DNA from 2 places in the Peribacillus sp. TH27 genome. Region 2 is predicted to be linked to the other one. Evidence: riboswitches for the same ligand, from Rfam matches in the RefSeq annotation. Region 2 holds a riboswitch; the other holds the start of a gene.

Region 1 (6,337 bases), 2.6 Mb from region 2:
TGGAAACATCGTAGTCGAAGAATAATTTTTGAATGTAGAGATGGCCATTTAGGCTGTCTCTACTTTTTTTATCAAGACTAGGCAGATGTATTAATACATACCCTCTAAACCAATCATTAACGTCATGAATAAAATATAACAAAGAACAGCTCCCAAAATCGTTTGGTTATGAATACTTTTACCTGCTTTTAGATTTTTCAAAAGTGAAACCATATTACGAAAACACATAACGCTTATTGATGGGATAACGAACAAGTGTATAAACAATAGAGTATCATCTCCACTCATTTTCTTGTTCCCTCCTACAGTTAGAGTATATTTTGAAGAACACTCTACATGGACTTTTCTATTGTCGCAACTTGATGGGATGTCCAGTTAACCAGAAAGATCCCTACGAAGATGAGTGAACCACCTAACGCAACGTACCAGTGGATCGGTTCATCTAGCAAGATGAAACCAGATAAGACGCCAAAAAAGGGAGCTAGAAATAGAAAGGCACTCGTTTTGGTGGAATCTCCTTTTTGTAGTAGGAAAAACCAAATTGAAAATTGTACGATAGAAGCCATAATGGCTAGCCATAATAAAATGAGCATGGATGCCGTTGTGATTATGAAAAAGGGCTGTTCAAAAAGATAAGAGCCAATTAGCAGCAGTAACCCTCCGCAAAGCATTTGATAGGCTGACATGACCCAAGTGTCGATTGCGTGTCCCCAGTTTTTCATCAACAGGGTGGCGAGGGACCAGGAAATGGCTGACATCAATCCGAGAAGGGTTCCTGTTTTTAAATCAAGATGTGCCCCCATTGTGATAAAGACACCGATAAATCCTAGGAAAACCCCTGCCCATTGCTGTGGGGCGTATCTTGTTTTACAAAAGAGCGTTCCAAAAATGATAACTAATAAAGGATTCATAAACGTCAAAATCGAAAGTTCCCCTGCTGAAATGGTCCTAAGGCCTACAAAGATGCAGCCCATGACACCAGCTGTCTGGAATAAACCGATGATAGCCAATTTAGCCCAGTCTATGGTCTTGCTTGGATGAGGTCGTTTGATGAGTTTAACAATTATGGCCATGATCAAACCTGCAAGGATAAATCTTATGGCTGCAAGCAACATGGGAGAAGTATAAGCTAATCCTATTTTTCCGATAGCGAATGACGAACCCATTAAAGCAGTCGTTAAAATGACAAGTAAACCAAAAATGACTTTGTTCATCGTTTCCCCTCCAAAAATCCTTATCTATGAATAGTTAAAATTAGTATTGAATGATTGTAAAATTATAGCATATTGCTGAAGATAGGAGTTTAATAATGAGTGGAAAACACAAATGAAAACGCTTCCTTTATATGGGATATTGACATATGATAGAAATAGACATTGGTGAGGAGGAGACGGTATGGCAGAGAAATATAAGCATATTGAAACGGCAGTAATTCATGAAGGATATGACTCGAAGGAGCATTTAGGAAGCTTAACAACACCACTGTTTCAAACCTCAACATTTACTTTCGAAACGGCCGAGCAAGGAGAAAGACGTTTTGCCGGTTTAGAAGATGGATATATTTATTCGCGTCTTGGAAATCCAACGGTACAGGTGCTTGAAGACAAGATTGCGGCATTGGAGGGCGGGGAAGCAGGGCTTGCTTTCAGCTCAGGGATGGCTGCGGTATCGGCTGTGCTTTTTGCATTAACTAAAACAGATGACCACATCTTGTGTTCACAAGGATTATATGGTTGTACGTTTGGCCTCCTTCAGTTGATGAAAAGTAAATATCGTATTAATCATGATTTTTGTGATATGGATACAGAGGAACAGTTAAGGAAGATGATCCGCCCAGAAACAGCCTGCATCTATGTGGAAACCCCTATTAATCCGACAATGAAAATGATTGATTTACAAATGGTCATGAAAGTCGCGAAAGAATGCAATGTACCGGTTGTAGTCGATAATACTTTTTCGACACCTTATTTACAGAAGCCTCTTGACTATGGCTGTGATGTCGTTCTTCATAGTGCGACGAAATATCTTTGTGGACATGGAGACGTCGTTGCAGGTCTTGTAGTTGGAAAGAAAGAGTTTATCAATCAGGTAGCGGTAACGACTCAGAAAGATATCGGAGGAATTATTTCGCCGTTTGATGCGTGGCTACTACTGCGGGGGTTAAAGACTTTACCAGTTAGGATGGACCGGCACTCTTCCAATGCGTGGGAAATCTTTCGGGAGCTGAAACAGCACCCCCAGGTGAAGAATGTATATTATCCAAGGGATACTAGTTCCCCGGGCCATTATATAATGGAAAAACAGATGAAACATGGTGGAGGCCTTATCTCCTTTGAATTGCAAGGTACGAAGCAGGATGCCCAGAAATTTCTGAATAACTTGAGACTTATCAAAATAGCTGTCAGCCTAGGAGATGCCGAAACATTGATTCAGCATCCAGCTACCATGACTCACTCGGCAGTTCCTGAAGAATCCAGACATCAAATGGGTATCAGCGACCAGCTTATCCGCCTTTCAGTAGGCCTCGAAGCTTGGCAGGACATCTGGCACGATCTTCAGCAAGCCTTTTAGATGGAGTCAGACCCTATTTCCTGGTTTTTTTGATGAAAATGGTGAAGGATAAGATAAGGATTAGAACAGCCAGGATGTAGGATAAAGTGGTGATTGTCGGGTAGAGAGTGCTGTTCCGTACACCAATGCCGATGAACGCCCAGACGAAGACAAGCGGATAGCACCAATCCCGGTTTTTAACTGCGAAGACAAAGGCCAGGATTGTTGCTGCAATCATCATGACAATCGTCCAGGTTACATTAGATATCTCAAATTCTTTCCAGCTAATATAGGTGAGATAGTAAGAAATGTCAGCGATGGCTGCGACGCTTACCCAACCTAAATAAATGGAAAAAGGGAATAGGTCGAAAGAGGCATGCTCCACTTTTTTAATGTTTGTATAAATGACAATCAAGTTAATCAAAAGCTCAATAATAATGAACACTAATTTTACTTATTTAACCATTTTGAGCACATAGGAGGTCTTGAAGAAAAATATGTACATTCTTCCTTATACATAGTAAGTTCTTGTTACTAATGGTTCATTTAAGGTTAGAAATTTTACATCTTTACTTTAAGGTGATAAAATATTCAGAGATTCATAATAATTTAGTCCTTCGGGGTCGGGTGAAAATCCCAACCGGCGGTGATGAAGAAATTCTAAGCCCGCGAGCCTGATAAAGGCAGGATTTGGTGAGATTCCAAAGCCGACAGTATAGTCTGGATGGGAGAAGGACGTGTGGAACCCAAGTGTATACGTGCGCCTAATTTTTCAAAAATGAAAATTTTAGGCTTTTTAGGTATACAATTTTTCACTCATTTCTCCTGCTAACTCCTTAGGTCAATCTAAGGGGTTTTTTATATTCTATAAAAGGGGGAAAAACATGTTTACGGGAATCATTGAGGATATCGGTACCGTCCATTCCTTGAAAAAAGGAAAAAGCAGCATGGAGTTGGCGATTCGTTCTGAGAAAATCCTCGAAGATGTTCATCTGGGGGACAGTATTTCTGTCAACGGAGTTTGCTTAACGGTAACGTCCTTCACGCAAAGTCTGTTTACTGTCGACGTGATGCCAGAGACGGTCAAAGCTTCTTCAATCCGGACGTTAAAACTAGGATCACCTGTGAATCTGGAGCGTGCCATGAGTGCACAGGGCAGGTTTGGCGGCCATTTTGTTTCAGGCCATATTGATGGTACGGGAACGATAATAAAAAAAGAGCGAAAAGAAAATGCTGTGTATTATGTGATCAAATTGGAAGAAGGACTCAGTACATTTTGCATCCCAAAAGGGTCAGTTGCCATTGATGGTACGAGCTTGACAATTTTCGGGATAGAGGGAAACCTGCTTACTGTATCTCTGATTCCCCTGACTCATCAAGACACAATATTAGGGCGAAAAGCAGCTGGCGATATCGTTAACATCGAAAATGACATGATAGGGAAATATATCATACATCAAATAAAAAAAAGTGATTCAAAACCAGGACTGAATTTAGAGTTTTTGGCAGAACACGGATTTTAATTAAAGGGCGGTGTAAAAGATGTTCCATACAATAGAAGAAGCGATCGAAGACTTAAAAGCTGGTAAAGTAGTAATCGTATCCGATGATGAAGACCGTGAAAATGAAGGTGACTTTGTTGTATTGGCAGAAAAGGCAACGCCTGAAGCGATTAATTTTATGGCGACCCATGGACGCGGTTTGATTTGTACAACCATTACCGAAGAACTGGCGGCAAAATTGAATTTGCATCCTATGGTCGGTGAAAATACCGATCATCATGGAACTGCTTTTACAGTTAGTGTCGATCATAAAAGTACTTCTACAGGAATAAGTGCATTTGAAAGATCCTTGACCATTCTGGAGCTTCTTAAAGAAGATTCAGTTGCTGGGGACTTCCAACGGCCTGGTCACACTTTTCCGATTGTCGCTAAAGAAGGTGGCGTGTTAATACGGGCAGGGCATACGGAGGCATCCGTAGATTTGGCAAAGTTATGCGGGGCTGCTCCTGCAGGCGTTATTTGTGAAATCATGAATGAAGACGGGTCAATGGCACGAGTAACTGATCTAGAAGTTATCGCCGAAAAATTCGATCTTAAATTCATTACGATTGCCGAGCTAACTCGTTATCTCCAACAAAGAAAAATATATGAGAAACAGGGACTTGAATTAAATATTCCGAATGCTTGAAGGATATAAGTGGTTGAAAAATAAAAATAAGAAAAAATTGACATTTGTTTTTAAATTAGGAGGATATGGACATGGGGAAAATTATTGAAGCACAATTAATCGGATCAGGGTTGAAAGTAGGCATCGTGGTAGGAAGATTTAATGAGTTTATTACAAGCAAGCTTTTAGGAGGTGCGTTGGATGGCCTTAAGCGTCATGGTGTTGATGAGAATGATGTTGACATAGCGTGGGTACCAGGGGCTTTTGAACTTCCGCTAATTGCGAAAAAACTAGTGAACACAGGCAAATATGATGCAGTTATCGGCCTTGGAACAGTAATTAGGGGGGCCACTTCTCATTATGATTATGTGTGTAATGAAGCAGCTAAAGGCATGGCAGCAGTTTCTCTGGACACAGGCGTACCTGTTATCTTCGGTTTGTTGACTACTGAAAATATCGAGCAGGCTATTGAACGTGCAGGAACAAAATCAGGTAACAAAGGCTATGAAGCAGCCGTTAGTGCTATTGAAATGGCGAACCTTGGAAAATTGATTGAACAGTAAATGGTACACATTAAAAAAGCCGCAGAGAAGAAAATTCTTTTCTGCGGCTTTTTAATGTAGCGAATGTAAAATTACCTGTCAGATTTGGCTAGCTTTTTCAACCCATTAAGCAGTTCCTCAAAGTTCGAGAAATTTCTTGCTATTTTATTGATGAGAGTATCCTGATCTTTGAAGCTTGCCGCCACTTCTTCAATGAAGAAGCGTGTTCACCTGCTCTAGCAGCTTCAATTGAGGCATTCAGAGAAAATAAATTCGTTTGTTTTATATGTCTTCAATCTTTACTAAAACCGCTTGAATGTCTTTATTTTGCTGATCCATTCATCCATTAGTACTCCTTCTGTTTAGCCTTTTCACCAAGGGTATGATGTTCTTAGCAAGGGTGACCATTTCCTTGCCTCTATACTAGTCCTCGTTCCACTTTCCGTAGTAAAGGACTTCATTTTCTCGACAGTGGCGTGCTGGATTCACTTAGAATACATGAAAATATCTCGATTCCAAAGTAATATCTTACCTTTATAAATCGGTATAAATACTGGGAAATAAAGAATTTTATAGGTATGATATGAAAATATTTTATTACAAAAGCTGTTCGTAAATGAAGCATGTTAAAATATGCGGATGTGATTATGCTACAATTGTAAAGATTGCAATTGAAATTCATATCTTAGGGAAAAGTAATTATATTAGTATTTAGGAGGGGTTTGTGTGTACCATCTCTTTACACATAATGATTTAGATGGAGTCGGATGCGGTATTGTAGCGAAGCTGGCATTCGGGGAAGAAGTAGTGGTTAGTTATAATTCAATCGGGAGACTTAATCAGAATGTAGCAGCATTTCTTGAGCAGGCCAAAATTGAGGATACGTTGCTGGTTACTGATCTTTCAGTTGATGAAGATAATGAAAAAGCGATTTCACAGTTTGTTGAAGATGGAGGCAAAGCGCTTCTGATTGATCATCATAAATCAGCGTTGCATTTGAACGAACATGAATGGGCATCTGTAACAGTCGAGCAGGAAGACGGTAAACAAACAGCAGCGACTTCATTATTCTATCA
Region 2 (6,337 bases):
CCACTAATTATATAAGCATCGGTTTTATCGGTTATCTCAATGAAATTATGCTCATGAAATAGTTGAATGTTTTGATTTAATTGTTGTCGGGTAAAACGAGGTATTGTCCCAAATATATTCGTTAACCCGAATAAGTGGGCATCCTGGATTGTCTGTGACGACTTTTTGCCCTGTAGCATATGATAAATAGCATAAATAGAACGTTCGCCTTGAAATTTTTTTATTGCATATAGAATGATTACCTGTAGATAATTATTCATGGGACTCACATCCTTGTTTCAATTAACCAATTACACCTATTGTATCAAAAAACTGCAAAAATCGCCGTTTTTAATGATAAATACCATAAGAAATTGTGGCTAAATGACGAAGGAAAGCAAAGATCAAAATAATATTTTCTATATTTATCATTGACATTCCACATCATAATAGTTAGTATCAATACAATTTCTATTGAAAAGTTTGGCATTCGGTCTTACAATAGGAAAGAGATAATAATCTGAAATAAAAAGATTATCAGTTGTTAATCAACTTAGGAGGGGTTATATTCATGGCTAAATTTACAATTGTTGATAAAGAAACATGTATCGCTTGTGGAGCTTGCGGAGCAGCAGCACCGGATATATATGATTATGATGACGAAGGGATTGCATTTGTTACCCTTGACGATAACGAAGGTATCGTTGAAATTCCAGATGTACTTATAGATGACATGATGGACGCATTTGAAGGATGTCCAACAGATTCTATTAAAGTTGCTGACGAGGCATTTGACGGGGATGCACTAAAATTCGAATAAAGGTACAAGCCATTTTCAATCGAAAATGGCTTTTTTTTGCTACTTATGTCCCTTCCCCTACTAACCAAATTAAACAGACAAAAAACCGGACATAAATATCCGGTTTTTTGTGTTTCTATAGTTAATGCCATTAAGCATTTTTATATAATACTTGCTTATTGATCCATGTCTGTAATTTAATAAACAACAACATGAATACAGAAGTGATAAGCACGCCTTTAATCACATTGAAAGGTAAGATTGCCGTCGTTACGAACTTCCTTGACTCGGGTGCCGACATTGCATCCCATCCCATAAAGAAGGTATATGCCGGTAAAAAGACATAATAGTTTAAAACACTCATAACTACCGCCATGGTAACTGTACCAGCAAGTAAAGCGAAAGTCATCCCTTTTTTTGAATTGATTTTTTTAAATACATAGTAAGTTGGCAAGACGAACAGTATTCCTGCTATAAAGTTAGCGATATGCCCCACAGGTACAGCAGTCATTGTCCCTGTCATGACTAAATCCAATAGGTTTTTAAGAAATTCAACTAGAATTCCAGCCATCGGACCGAAAATCAATGCTGCCATCAGTGCTGGAATGTCACTAAAATCAACATTCAGAAAAGGTGGAAATCCTGGAAACGGAAAATTCAAAAGCATCAATAGATATGAAATGCTTCCCAACATTGCCAGTGTGACCATTTTATTCACTTTGTTCTTTTTCATAGTTCTCTCTCCTTCTTTTTCTGATCTACCCGAAAAAGAGGTTAGTGCTCCTTCATCATGTTGATGTTCAATAAAAAACCCTTTAATTCCGACCGAATTAAAGGGATAAATTAAAGGTTTCATCAAACAAACGTTCAGTAAATGACTGTTTGAACGCAATCAGGAACCTCCATCTTCTCCCATCCAGACTATACTGTCGGCTTTGGAATCACACCAAATCCTGCCCCGTAAGGCTCGCGGGCTTAGAAGAATTATTTCTTCATCACCGCCGGTGGGGAATTACACCCCGCCCCGAAGATAGACCTATAAAATTTTATTTTACAAATTCCATTATATATGACTTTCCTTTTTTTGAATAGTTTTTTTTAATTTGAAAGTTTATATGAAGATATTCATTTTTCATGGCCACCATAATTTCTTACATATCAATGTATTAAAACAAAAATTATATTGACGATTATATCAATTTTAAGATTATTTAAAATAATTGTTCTTTTTCAAACAATAGATGATAAATCCATTATTATTGCGGACTTATACAATTATTTCACTTAATAATAATTATTTTAAGCGCTTACATTAATAAATGCCAAATTGACATATTCGGCATTTCAATTGTAAAATTAACTGAAATTTAAGATAATTTTTCCCTTAGGAAGGTGTTTACACGTGTATCGGATTTTAGTAGCAGATGCCATCAAACCCGAAGGACTCGGACCGCTATCAGAGGCATCCAATATCCTTCTTATTCAAAAGACAGTAGAAGAAGCAGCAAACGAACTTGCTGAGATTGATGCAATACTTGTTAGAAGCGCAACAAAAGTTACGGAAGATTTAATGAACCGTATGCCACAGTTGAAAATTATTGCACGAGCTGGTGTCGGCGTTGATAATATTGACATCCCTGCTGCGACTAAACGTGGGATTGTCGTCGTTAATGCACCTGATGGCAATACCATTTCAACAGCTGAACATACATTTGCAATGATGGCTTCACTAATGCGCCACATTCCGCAAGCATATGCATCTCTGAAGAATGGGGAGTGGAAACGTTCTTCTTATACTGGAACAGAACTACGCGGTAAAACATTAGGTATAGTGGGTTTTGGACGTATCGGAGGAGAAATCGCCAAACGCGCAAAAGTTTTTGGTATGGAAGTCATTGTATTTGACCCATTCTTAACTGCTGATCGTGCAAAAAAAATGTCTGTCATTTCCCTGCCGTTAGATGAGTTACTTCCTAAAGCAGACATTATTACTGTTCATACACCTCTGACGAATGAAACTAGAGGATTAATAAATAAAGAAAAACTACTTACCTGTAAAAAGGGTGTTTATGTATTAAATTGTGCCCGTGGCGGAATTCTTGACGAAGATGATTTATATGAAATGATTGTTAAAGGGCATGTAGCAGGCGCAGCGTTGGACGTTTTCGTTGAAGAACCTCCGCTTGGCCATAAGCTACTTGAACTTGATAATGTCATTGCTACACCTCATTTAGGTGCTTCTACAAAAGAAGCTCAATTAAATGTTGCAGTACAGGTTGCACAAGAAGTGCTGACTTATTTTGAGGGAAATCCAGTTTCAAGTTCTATCAACCTTCCAGCCATTTCTAAAGAAGTGTTTGAAAAGGTTCAGCCATTTTATCAACTCGTACAGCAAATGGGATCAATTGCATCTCAATGTATGAAAGAAGGCATCCAAGAGATTTCCGTTACATATGCGGGAGAATCATTGGACTTTGATACAGCGATTTTGACAAAAAGTTTAATATCAGGCTTCTTTAAATCAAGAGTTGACGCTTCGGTCAATGAAGTGAATGCCTTGCTGATTGCAAAAGAGCGCGGTATTACCGTTGGCGAAAAAATCTCTGCAGACTCTTTAGGATATTCTAACCTGATTAGCCTTAAAGTAAAAGGTGATAACCGTGAACTAACAATCAGTGGCACTTACATTGAAAATTATGGTTCTCGTATTGTAAATTTGAATGGCTTCAAAATCGACTTCCATCCGGAAGAAAATTTACTATATATCCAACACACCGATAAACCTGGTGTAATTGGTAATGTAGGTAAGATACTTGGTGATCATGAAGTGAATATTGCAACCATGCAGGTAGGTCGAAAAGAAGCTGGCGGAGAAGCTATCATGGTTTTAAGTTTTGATAAACCATTAAGTGATAACATGAAGCAATTTTTAAAGGAAACAGAAGAAATTACATTCATGGCTCTCATTTCATTATAAGAAAAAAAGAATGTGCCCTTAATGCGGGCACATTCTTTTTTCTACGAGATTTTAGATACTCAGCAACCATTATCAAGATGTTTTATATAGCCCAGCTCCCGCTTCTTTTGACAACTTCCTCCCTTCAATTCACTTGGTTAGGGGCTTTGGGTACTACTATGTCTTCTGTTAGATTTAGATTGCCAACTTTTTCAATTGGAGCATTTTCAAACTTTACTCTGTTAAAGCCAAATTCCTTTGCAATAAAGAGAATAGCTTCTAAAGCTTGAAGAGAATCCTCACTATTTTCAATTGCCGCTTGTTCTGCTAATTGAATAGTCACAAGATCTCCATCTGAACTTATTTTTTCCCAAATTAAATCATCGGGGATAGCAGAAGATATCCCCTCTATGTCTGGCTCCTCTTTTCCTGCCTGAAGTGCCTCCTCAAAGTCTTGATAATCCATATTACTTGGTACAAGAAACTTTGGTGAGGATTCATCACTTTGATAAAGTAGAAATGTGCGATTTTTTTGTTGAGGTATATCTGCTTCCTTTAAAAATCCTGCATGGGCAAACCTTGCACCTTGCTTTCCATCTGTAGCAAAGGTCATCTTCTCTATATTAAGATAGGACAGCGTCTCTTCCATCGTATGAAGAAAGAGGATATCCTCATCCAATAACTGGCTGTCTTCATGTAGCTCAATATGAGCAGTATTCATTTCGGTTCCTTGGGTAATCTCAATATCAAGCGGGAAATAGTCAGAGAGACCATATTGTTCCTCATTGATATCCGACATTTGATTAACTAACTGATTTAGAGTATCCGATTCATCATAACGATTGACAACAATTGAAATCGGGATGACAAAATTCTGTTGATTATCTGGCACACCCATGGTAATTGTCGATTTATTTTTCAGATCGCCTGGGTAAATTGCAGGAGCAAGGGCTACTGCCTTGTCCTTTTTTACCGGTTCACTATCGAAAACTTCTTCTTTAGTTTCTATATCTTCTTCACGCATACTCTGAAGCTTACTATTTTCCTCTTTGTCTTCGGCAGACTTATCTTTTACCTTTGCATCCTGTTGTTCATGATCTGGCAGGCTTTTAAGTTCAGAGACAGCTAATTTCTTATCGCTGCTCTCCTCTTTGCTTGTAGTCCCTTCTTTCCCAATAATCAGTGAAGAGGCCAAAACAACCATTAAGAATAAGGAGGCAACACCCACAATAAGAGGAAACCATTGTTTTTTCCGCTTTTTATTATGAATCCTTGCATACACCTCATCCTTTGTTCGTTTGTCTTTTACTTTCGGAAGCTGGTGAAGCATGTCTTCAATTTCGTTTTCTTTCCAACGGGGTTTTCTCAATGGGGTCATCCTCCTTTCCAGACAAATCTTCCATCATCTTTTTAATTGCTTTTAACGCACGATGCTGGGTTGTTTTAACCTTACTTTCACTCCAATTTAATACCTCCGCGGTTTCTGATATGGACAATGCTTGAATATATCGTAATATGATGACGGACCTTTGATCGACCGTGCATCGGTTCAAACATTGATATATATCATGGATATCATCATTCATAATAGCCACTTCATCCGGAATAGGCTGAGTATCTTTAATCATTTGCCTCTCCCAGTCGAAGTTAGAAAAGATTTTGTCTCTCCACCGTTTTTGTTTCCGAAAATAATCAATCGTCACATTTCTCGCAATAGAATATATCCACGTTTTTTCACTACTTTTTCCCTCGAATCGGTCATAGGCCTTCATAACCCTGATATAAACCTCTTGAACAAGGTCCTCTGCCGATTCCCGATTTTTAGTCATATAATAAATGAATTGATAAATTTCGTGATGATACTTTTCATAAAGATCGTGGAAAACGGAATCCATCATTTCCCCACATCCGTTCATAAATATAGTCGTCATTCATATATAAAAGTTACACTTTACATATGATCTTATTACAAAATTCAGTGAATTTCTATATAGAAGAGTCCTATTCACTAGAATATTACTAACCTGTTCTCTTTCTATGAAAAAAGACAAAGACAAGTTGGAAATAAATCCAATTGCCTTTGTCTCCACTGTTTCTATGAAACAAGATTTTCTGGCAAACAACCAGTTATTCATTCAGTATTTTCCATTATTCGAGGTAGAATAATGCTGAATGTCGTCCCTTTTTTAGGTAAACTGTTTACCGAAATGTAGCCATCATGGGCATTAATGATATTTTTAACAATAGCCAATCCCAAGCCAGTACCCGAACGACCGCGTGTACGTGCTTTATCCGCTTTATAGAATCTCTCGAATACAAAGGGTAAATCCTCTTCAGGGATACCCGAACCAGAGTCCTTCACATCAATAATCAGCCCTCTTCGATCACTTGTCCTTTGAATGACATCAATGTTCCCGCCTGGAGGGGTATGTCGAATCGCATTATCAATTAAATTCGTCAATACCTGTTCAATTCTGTCGGGATCGAAACACCACTCGATTCCATTGTCTTGAAGATTAGTGGATATCGTTATCCCTTTTTCTTTAGCTAACCCGGAAAATTTGCTTGTAATCCTCTTTAAATAAGATGAAATAGGTATGCAT

What was found. A riboswitch is a leader RNA that binds a small molecule or an ion and turns the genes downstream of it on or off. The one in region 2 is predicted to bind FMN.
Region 1: it holds a riboswitch for FMN, as region 2 does, so the genes downstream of both, ribE (riboflavin synthase) here and JFU24_RS26020 (ECF transporter S component) in region 2, are expected to answer to the same signal.

Annotation. Positions count from the first base shown of each region.
Region 1 is NZ_JAEKEV010000002.1:2,540,015-2,546,351, reverse strand. Features, by position in the region: gene JFU24_RS13700 (DEAD/DEAH box helicase) at 1-25, shown strand, start outside; gene JFU24_RS13695 (hypothetical protein) at 91-288, opposite strand; gene JFU24_RS13690 (DMT family transporter) at 333-1,214, opposite strand; gene megL (methionine gamma-lyase) at 1,396-2,571, shown strand; gene JFU24_RS13680 (hypothetical protein) at 2,585-2,995, opposite strand; FMN riboswitch at 3,160-3,290, shown strand; gene ribE (riboflavin synthase) at 3,435-4,073, shown strand; partial or broken gene ribB (3,4-dihydroxy-2-butanone-4-phosphate synthase) at 4,093-4,731, shown strand; gene ribH (6,7-dimethyl-8-ribityllumazine synthase) at 4,812-5,282, shown strand; gene JFU24_RS13660 (DHH family phosphoesterase) at 5,988-6,337, shown strand, end outside.
Region 2 is NZ_JAEKEV010000002.1:5,098,829-5,105,165, reverse strand. Features, by position in the region: gene JFU24_RS26030 (helix-turn-helix domain-containing protein) at 1-260, opposite strand, end outside; gene JFU24_RS26025 (ferredoxin) at 551-799, shown strand; gene JFU24_RS26020 (ECF transporter S component) at 930-1,511, opposite strand; FMN riboswitch at 1,679-1,814, opposite strand; gene serA (phosphoglycerate dehydrogenase) at 2,181-3,755, shown strand; gene JFU24_RS26010 (hypothetical protein) at 3,880-5,103, opposite strand; gene sigX (RNA polymerase sigma factor SigX) at 5,069-5,629, opposite strand; gene JFU24_RS26000 (ATP-binding protein) at 5,866-6,337, opposite strand, start outside.